Regions from separate parts of the Micromonospora sp. NPDC049102 genome, predicted to be linked through region 2. Evidence: riboswitches for the same ligand, from Rfam matches in the RefSeq annotation. Region 2 holds a riboswitch; the other holds the start of a gene.
The links. A riboswitch is a leader RNA that binds a small molecule or an ion and turns the genes downstream of it on or off. The one in region 2 is predicted to bind S-adenosylmethionine.
Positions count from the first base shown of each region.

Region 1: it holds a riboswitch for S-adenosylmethionine, as region 2 does, so the genes downstream of both, ACGFH9_RS17445 (ABC transporter substrate-binding protein) here and thrC (threonine synthase) in region 2, are expected to answer to the same signal.

Region 1 covers NZ_JBICTE010000016.1:49,969-54,382, forward strand. Annotated here, with positions in the region: gene ACGFH9_RS17435 (amino acid ABC transporter ATP-binding protein) at 1-411, opposite strand, end outside; gene ACGFH9_RS17440 (amino acid ABC transporter permease) at 408-1,187, opposite strand; gene ACGFH9_RS17445 (ABC transporter substrate-binding protein) at 1,233-2,063, opposite strand; SAM riboswitch class IV at 2,457-2,568, opposite strand; gene ACGFH9_RS17450 (amino acid transporter) at 2,655-4,414, opposite strand, start outside.
Region 2 covers NZ_JBICTE010000003.1:140,311-144,724, forward strand. Annotated here, with positions in the region: gene ACGFH9_RS05285 (hypothetical protein) at 1-1,697, shown strand, start outside; SAM riboswitch class I at 2,131-2,266, shown strand; gene thrC (threonine synthase) at 2,275-3,561, shown strand; gene ACGFH9_RS05295 (GNAT family N-acetyltransferase) at 3,798-4,414, shown strand, end outside.

The DNA.
Region 1 (4,414 bases), on a different contig from region 2:
CTTACCGGCGAGCCCCACCAGCTCCAACTGCGCGCGGGCGACCTGGACGGCCTCGTCCTCGCCGAGTTTGCGGAGCCGACGCAGCGCCAACGTGACGTTGCGCAGCACGCTCATGTGCGGGAAGAGGTTGAACTGCTGGAACACCATGCCCACCCGCTGGCGCAGCGCGTCCGGGTCGTCGCGCAGCACGCTGCGCCCGTCCAGCAGGACGTCGCCCCGGTCCGGCTCGATGAGTCGGTTGAGCGTACGCAGCAGAGTGGACTTGCCCGAACCGGACGGGCCGATCACGCAGGCCGTCGCGCCGCGCGGCACGCTGAGGTCGACGCCGCGCAGCACGCGGTTCGACCCGAAGGCCAGGTGGACGTCACGCGCGTCGACGCTGACCGAGGTGGTGGTCGCGGTGGTGGTCATCGCCGGTCTCCTTCCTGGATGCCAGTCAGCGCTGGGTCGTCCTCGTCCTCGTCGTCCGCGGGTGCGGTGGTGGGCCGGCCGTGGCGCAACCGCCGGTCGATCGCGTTGACGACGTGCGTCAGCGGGACGGTCAACGCCAGGTAGAACAGACCCGCCAGCAGCAGCGCGGACTCGTTGCCGGTGGTCGCCGCGTAGTCCTGCCCGATGCGGAACAACTCCCGCTGGCTGGCCACCAGACCGAGGAAGTACACCAGGCTGGAATCCTTGATCAGCGCGATGAGCTGGTTGACCCAGGCGGGCAGCACCCGCCGGATGCCCTGCGGGATGATCACCAGCCGCATCGCGTCGGCCCAGGAGAAGCCGAGCGCCCGCGCGCCCTCCAACTGCGCTGCCTCCACCGACTGGATGCCGGAGCGGAAGATCTCCCCGATGTACGCGGCGGCGATCAGTGACAGCGCGAGGATGCCCAGCGGGTACGGTTCCGGTCCCCAGACCTGCATGCCCAGCGGGGCCAGCCCGACGCCGATCAGCAGGATCGTCGCCGCGGCTGGCAGCCCCCGGAACACGTCGGTGTAGACCCGTGCGGGCCAGCGCAGCCACCGACTACGGGAGATGCCGGCCACGGCCAGCAGCAGACCCAGCACCGTGCCGAGCAAGGCGGCGGAGACGGCCAGGATCAGGGTGTTGGGCAGCCCGACGGTCAGCATCTCGGGCAGCGCCTCGCGCATCGCGTCGGCGTCGAAGAACGTCTCCCACAGGGTGCTCAACGGATCCATCGTTCGCCTCTCCTACCGTCCCGCTCGCTCGTCACCGCTTGTCGCTCAGGACGCCGTCGAGGCGGACGGCTGCGCCGACCCGGACGGCGTGGCCGGGGCCGCCGCCGTGCCGCTACCCGGCTTGAAGTCGGCCGGGATGGGCCGCCCCGGGTAGTACTGGGCCTGCAACCGGCTCCACGTGCCGTCGGCGATCACCTCGTCGAGGCCCTTGTTCAGCGCCTCGCGCAGCTTGTCGCCATCCTTGGCGACGGCGTACGCGGTCGGGGCGGGGCTGAGCTGCTTGGCCGCCACGGTGATCTTGCCGTTGCTGTCGGCGGCCGACTTCTCGCCGATCTCGGCCGGTGCGATCCAGGCGTCGGCGGTGCCCGCCTTGAGCTGGTTGATCGCGCCGTTGTAGTCCGGTACACGCACCGGGTCGAGCTGCTTGCCGGTGGCGTAGTCGTCCTGGACGGTGCCCTGCACCACCACGACCCGCTTGCCGGCGAGCTGGTCGAACCCGCTGATCGGTGAACCGGCCGGGACGTCCAGGCCGAAGTAGCCGAAGTCGTACCCGTTGCCGAAGTCGACTGTCTTCTTGCGCGCCTCGGTGATGGTGATCGAGGAGCTGCCGACGTCGAACTTGTGGTTGTTGACCTGGGACAGCAGCGCGGAGAAGTCGGTACCGACGAACTCGACCCGCAGGCCGAGCTCGCCGGCCACGGCGGTCAGCAGGTCGTTGTCGAAGCCGGTGAACTTACCGTCCTTGAGGTACACGTTGGGCGGCGCGTCGGTCAGCGTGCCGGCCCGCAGCACACCCGGCTGCGCCAGACCGTACGGGTTGCTGCCACTACCCGCCGCCGAGCCACCATCCCCACCCCCGCCCCCGCAGCCACTCAACCCACCAGCAACAAGAACCGCCCCAACAACAACAAATCGACCAAGAAATCGCACAGTTATCTCCAAAAGACAGGGTCGACCCCGTCGATCATGAAGTTGTTGCCTCGACACGCCGGTCGGACGGGCAACAACTTCATGATCGACGCGAGGGGTCGCGCGGATGGGTGGGTGCCCGGGAGGTGTGGGCGGGGTGGAGAGGGGAGGGTGGAGAGGGGAGGGGAGGGCGGGGAGGGGAGGGGTTAGCGCTTCAGGCGGCGGTACACGCCGCGCTGCGCATTCGCATCAGGTCCACGTGCCGACGCCGGGTCAGGGCCGGCATGCGCCGGACGGCCGGTGGCGTGAGGCTGAGGATGTACATGCGGTCTCCCGGGTCTTGGTGCTGACCTGGGTGCCAGGCCACGCTTGCACCGACGTCCTGCCGGTGCCTGGTCTTCACCCGGGGCACCCCACCGCGGAGGAGGGTTGCCGGCCAGCGAGCCGGGGCTTGTCGCTGGCGCTCATGACCTGCGTCGAGGTTAGCAGCAGCCACTGGTCGGTCGTCCAGCCGATATGACCACGCTCACCAGCCCTGGCCCGTGCCCGACGAGCAGGTCAACCGGCGTGCACGTGCGGCCGGCGCGTCTGGTCCGGCTCCTGACGGCGCAGGATCTCCCGGGTGACCGAGGCGATCTCGCCCTGCCCGAACGCCAGGTAGCGCAGCACGTTGCGGGCCGGACCGCCCTCGGTCCACTCGAAGTAGATGTGCGGGCGTCGCGCGCTGCGGTCGCGGATCTCCAGCAGCAGCGCGGCCAGTGCGTTGGGCACCGAGGAACTGGCCAGGCTGAGCACCGGGAAGTGGTCGTGCGCCACGCTGCCGCGCACCAGCAACCCGGTCTCGAAGTCCGACGGATCGGTGATCCGGACCTCGACGAAGATCACGTCACTGTCGTCGGGGAAGTCGTTGTCCGCCATGGCCTGGGCCAGCTTGTCGCGGTACTCCGTCAGGTCGCGGCGCTCCGGCTCGTGCGCGATCAGGCGGATGCGACGGTCGGCGCGCTCGTCGATCATCCCGGTCGCCACCTCGTCGAGCTCGACGTGGTCGACCCGCAGCTCGAACGCCCGCAACACCCGCGACAGCGCCGACACCAGGATCATCGCGCCGATGAAACAGGCGGCGATCTTCACACCGTCGGGACGCTCCACGACGTTCGCCACGGTGGTGTAGACGAACACCACCGCGATGACCCCGAACGCGACCGCGCGACCGCGCTGACGCCGCCGCCGCGCCGCGAGGGTCACGGCCGTCGCCGCCGAGGTGATCAACACCAGAACCCCGGTGGCGTACGCGCCGCCCTGCGCGTCGACGCTCGCGGAGAAGACGACCGTGATCAGGAACGCCACCCCGGTGAACACCAGCACCAGCGGCCGGACCGCGCGGGCCCACGTCGGTGCCATGCCGTAGCGGGGCAGATACCGGGGTACGAGGTTGAGCAGCCCGGCCATCGCGGACGCCCCCGCGAACCAGAGGATTCCGATGGTGGAGAGGTCGTAGACCGTGCCGAACACCCCTCCGAGATGCTGGTGGGCCAGGTAGGCCAGCGCCCGGCCGTTGGCGGCCCCGCCCGGCTGGAACGCCTCGGGCGGGATCAGCACGGTGGTGGTGACGCTGCTGGTGATCAGGAAGACGCTCATCGTCGCGGCGGCGGTGGTGAGCAGCCGCCGCGAGCCCCGGATGCGGCCCAGCGGCCGATCCTCCGAGTCCTGGCGGTCCCCCCGGATGTGCGGCATCACCGCCACCCCGGTCTCGAAGCCGGACAGCCCCAGCGCCAGCTTCGGGAACACCAGCAGGGACAGCGCGACGACCATCAGCGGGTCGCCGTGCCCGGTGCGCAGCGCGGTGCTCCAGTCCCCGACCGCGCTGGGGTGGTTCACCACCCGCCACAGCGCGTCGGCGATCACCACCGCGTTCAGCGACAGGTAGACCGCGACGAGGACGACGGCGATCCCGATGGCCTCGCCGAACCCCTTGAGGAACACCGCGCCGAGCAGGGCCACGAGCAGCAGCGTGAGCACCACCTCGTGACCCTTGAGCCCGCCGGGCAGGAACGGGTTCTCGTCGATGTGGGCGGTCGCGTCGGCCGCGGACAGGGTGATGGTGATGATGAAGTCGGTGGCCGCGAAGCCCAGCAGCACCAGCACAAACAGCTTGCCCGGCCAGTAGCTGAGCAGGCGTACGAGCATCGCGATCGAGCCCTCACCGTGCGGGCTCTCCACCGCCACCCGCCGGTAGACCGGCAGCGCGCCCAGCAGCGTGACCAGCACCAGCACCAGGGTCGACACCGGTGAGAGCGCCCCGGCAGCCAACGCCGCGA
Region 2 (4,414 bases):
GCCGGTTGATCACTGTTGAGCAGTTGCGTGACATGATCGTGGGGGACGAGCGGTCGGCGGGTCGCGACATCCTCGCGGTGGTGTGCGACCTGGCGGTCACCGCGAGCGGCACCACCGCGCTGAACGATTTCGCCACTCGGCTGTTCGTTCTACTGCCACAAAGCAACAAGCGGTTGTTGGCTGCTGCCGGCGTGGTGAAGGTGCACTCCACGCAGACGGCCGGACTCACGGACGTTTTCGTGTCCGGGACGAGGCTCGGCGATGACGGTAGATTCCGACTCGCCGCGGGCGGAATTCGGGAGATTCGTGACGTTCCCGTGAGCAATCAAAAGCCCGGCCGACGCGCGGCGATGCTCATTCAGCACGGTCCAAATCTGGCAAGTGCTCGCACCGACGCTGGTGTGGCGCTCACCGACGAGCACGGCACGCTGCTCACCGTGGGCAACGGTCCGACGGTCGCTGCATTGGCGGCGCTGGGCATACGCAATCCGGAGCGCACTCGCAACCTGCTCGCCCCCATCGCCACGCAAGACGCCGCTGTCGCCGCCGAGCCGGGAAGCGTTGTTGAGGCGGCAGAGCCGCCGACGTGGTCGTTGCGGTTGACGGATTCCGTCTCCACCAGTCATCCCAACGTGTACGTCATCTCCACCAACAGCGCAGGCGTTCCTCAGTCGCTTGTCAAGTATCTCGCTGGTCTGGTCGGCCCCGCCGGGAGTGGGCACACCGCCATCGTGCTGGGCACCCCGCAACTCAACAGGCGCGCTGAAAACGAGGCCGAAAACCGCGCCGCAGCTGTCGCCGACATCAATGCACTGAATTATCTCCTGGAACAGTTCGCCCAGCGGGCCGAACTGCCGATCGTCGTGCGCCGCGGCCCCGTCGATGCCGACCTGCTGAATGTGGCAGAGAAGTATGGCGTCGCGGTCCTGCACCACTCTTCTGTCGGTGCGAAGGAAAGTGGCTCGAACTTCGATATCGATACCAAATGGAAAGTCAGCCTCGCCCGACCAGGCGGACGTACCGAATCCTCCAGCGAGCTCTGGTCCCGGATCACCATCGCCGTCCTGGACGCCGCAGCCAAACTCGCCCGCCCCACCGATGCCGTGGCCCGCATCAGCGACGACCTCGGCCAACTCATCTGGGCCAAGGATCTGCCGACCAGTCGCACGATCTTCAACAGTCTGGGCTGGTCGCCGCAGGACATGTCGACCAACCTCACCCACGTCAAGCAGATGATCGGACGGGTGCCCAACCAGCCGGCGCTGAGCGTCTTCGCGCCTGTCCTGGAGTTCGGTGCCACCGGCCACGCCAACGTCGTCTTCGACTACGCCGCCGCCGATGCGAACCGCCCCGCCACCCTTCTGGACGCGTTCGGTCTCGAGCAGGTCGCCGAACGCGAATCGGGGTACGTCAGCGATCTCACCACGACCCGTCTGGCGTCGATGGTCACCGCAATCGGCGACGACCCCGACGCCACGTCCGTGACGGTGTCGCTGCTCGGCATGATCAACGATATGAAGACTGGAAACTTCAAAGACGCCCGAGAGTTCATCAAAGGCAATTCTTACAAACTCGACCTGCAGCAGAAAGACCAATGGGTCAGCGCTCTCCTCGACCTGGGGAGAAACATGCCTAACCACGCCAAAGAACTCAACGACCTGTCTGCAGCCGTCTTCAACTGTCCACCGAAAAGCTGATGGATTCTCCGGGCGGCGCGGGTGGGGTGCGATTGGCCGGCGCAGGTCAGAGCGGCGGCCAGGTCGGGGAGATCCTCACCGGCCAGGCTGGAAGGCGACCCCGTGCAACGCTCTGGGGCCGCTGCCCCACCGCGGTGCTGTCCGCATGATCCGCGCGGCTTCGGCTCCATAGGGTGCGGGGTCCTGCCTGCCCAGCGCGGGGATCGCAGCCAAGGGGCGAAGGTGGCGCGGGGTCCGCCGGGCATCCGGGCAGAGAAACGCGGTCAGTAGGCCGGGATGGCGTGCAGCGGATCGGCGCCGCCAACGCGGCCCTGTTCATCGACCTCGTCCCCGTGGCCACGTTCGCGATACAGATCGCCCGCTGACCCACACCCTGGGATCCGCGGTAGAGGCGGCGGACGGCGTTGTCCTAGACTCGGCACCACAACTGAATACCTCATCCAGAGGGGCTGAGGGATACGGCCCGACGACGCCCCGGCAACCACCCCGCGCGCTCACCGCTGAGCGACCCGCGGGGCAGGTGCCAATTCCGTCCCCGCCGCACCGTGCGATGCGGGGAAAGATGAGAGGACTCGACATGACGTCGACGCTCGCCGCCTCCCGCATCGACACCTCCGCCAGCCCCGCCCGTGCCCTCGTCTGCCGCGCCTGTTCGGCCCGCTACCCGCTCGCCGCCCAGCACGCCTGCTACGAGTGTTTCGGCCCGCTGGAAGTCGACTACGACACCGCCGCGCTGGCCACCGTGACCCGCGAGCAGATCGAGGCCGGCCCGGACAACATCTGGCGGTACGCCGCGCTGCTGCCCGCCGGCCAGGACCCCGCCACCCGGGTCACCCTCGACCCGGGGCTGACCCCGCTGGTGGCGGCCCCGCACCTCGCCGCCGAGGTGGGCATCACCGCGCCGCTCTGGGTCAAGGACGACAGCGCCAACCCGACCCACTCGTTCAAGGACCGGGTCGTCTCGGTGGCGTTGACCGCCGCCAAGGCGCTCGGCTTCACCCGCTTCGCCTGCGCGTCCACCGGCAACCTGGCCAACTCGGTGGCCGCGCACGCCGCCCGCGCCGGCGTTCCCTCGATCGTCTTCATCCCCTCCGACCTGGAGCAGGGCAAGGTCATCACCACCGCCGTGTACGGCGGCGAACTGGTCGCCATCGACGGCTCGTACGACGACGTCAACCGGCTCTGCGGTGAGCTGGTGGAGACCGACGAGTTCGAGGACACGGCCTTCGTCAACGTGAACGTCCGGCCGTACTACGCGGAGGGTTCCAAGACCCTCGGCTACGAGGTGGCCGAGCAGTTGGGCTGGCGGATTCCCGCCCAGGTGGTGATCCCGATGGCCAGCGGCGAACTGCTCACCAAGATTGACAAGGCGTTCTCCGAGCTGGTCGAGATCGGCCTGGTCGACGCGCCGGCCGGCGGCTGGAAGGTCTTCGGCGCGCAGTCGGCCGGCTGCAACCCGATCGCCACGGCCCTGCACGCCGACACGGACACGATCATCCCGGTCAAGCCCACCGGCATCGCGAAGTCGCTCAACATCGGTGACCCGGCCGCCGGCCTCTACGCACTGGAGGCGGTGCGCCGCACCGGTGGCTGGATGGAGTACGCCGACGACGACGAGATCCGCGCCGGCATCCGCGACCTGGCCCGTACCACCGGGGTCTTCGCCGAGACGGCGGGCGGCGTGACCGCGGCCGTGCTACGCAAGCTGGTCGAGTCCGGCCGGCTCGACCCGACGGCGGAGACGGTCATCTTCAACACCGGCGAGGGTCTGAAGACCATCGACGCCGTGGCCGCACAGGTCGGGCCGACCCACCACATCAAGCCGTCCCTGCGTGCCGCCCGGGACGCGGGGCTTCTGGGCTGAATCCGCCCGGTGACTGGGTTTTCGCTGTGAGTGTGGAAAACCCGCCGCTCAGGACTTGACGGCAGGAACCGGACGGCGCAAGATGCTCCGTGCGGGAGGGCATTTCGCCGAAGACTTTTGAAGTTCTTGCGACCCAACGCCGGAGGCGTTGTGCGAATGCCCCTCCCGACCACGTCCGACAGGGCCAGCGAATAATCGCTGGCCCTGTCGCTTTTGCGGCTGTCAGGCTCACCGGCATGAGCATCACGATCGTGCCGTTCGACGGCGCCGACCGGGCGGCGGTCGACGAGGCGTACCGGGTCGGAGCGGCGGCCACCGAGGCCGACCTGCCGGACTTCCCACCGTCCTGCCGGCAACGCTTCGACGGGTTCTTCCACGCCCCGATGCCCGGCACCCGCTCGCTCTGGGCGCTGGCCCGCCTGGACGGTGCGCCCGCCGGTTACCTCCAGCTCGACCTGCCGCAGCTCGACAACACCGACAACGCCACCGCCGAGCTGACGGTCCATCCGGACCTGCGGCGTCGGGGTGTCGGCCGGGCCCTGCGCGAGTACGGGGTACGCCTGCTGCGCCAGCACGACCGCAAACGGGTGACGGCGATGACGGTCTCCACCCTGCCCGGCGGTCCGGCCCGAACGGTGGCGGGTCACGCGTTCGCCGCCGCGATGGGCGCGCACTCCGCGCTGGCCGAGGTGCGTCGCCGGCTGACCATCGCCGACATCGACCGGGTCGCGCTGCGGGCGGCCCTGGCCGACGCGCAGCCCCACGCCGAGGGCTACCGGTCCGTCTCCTGGCAGGGCACCACCCCACCGGAGTACGTCGCGGACGTCGCCTACCTGGACGGCCGGCTCATGAC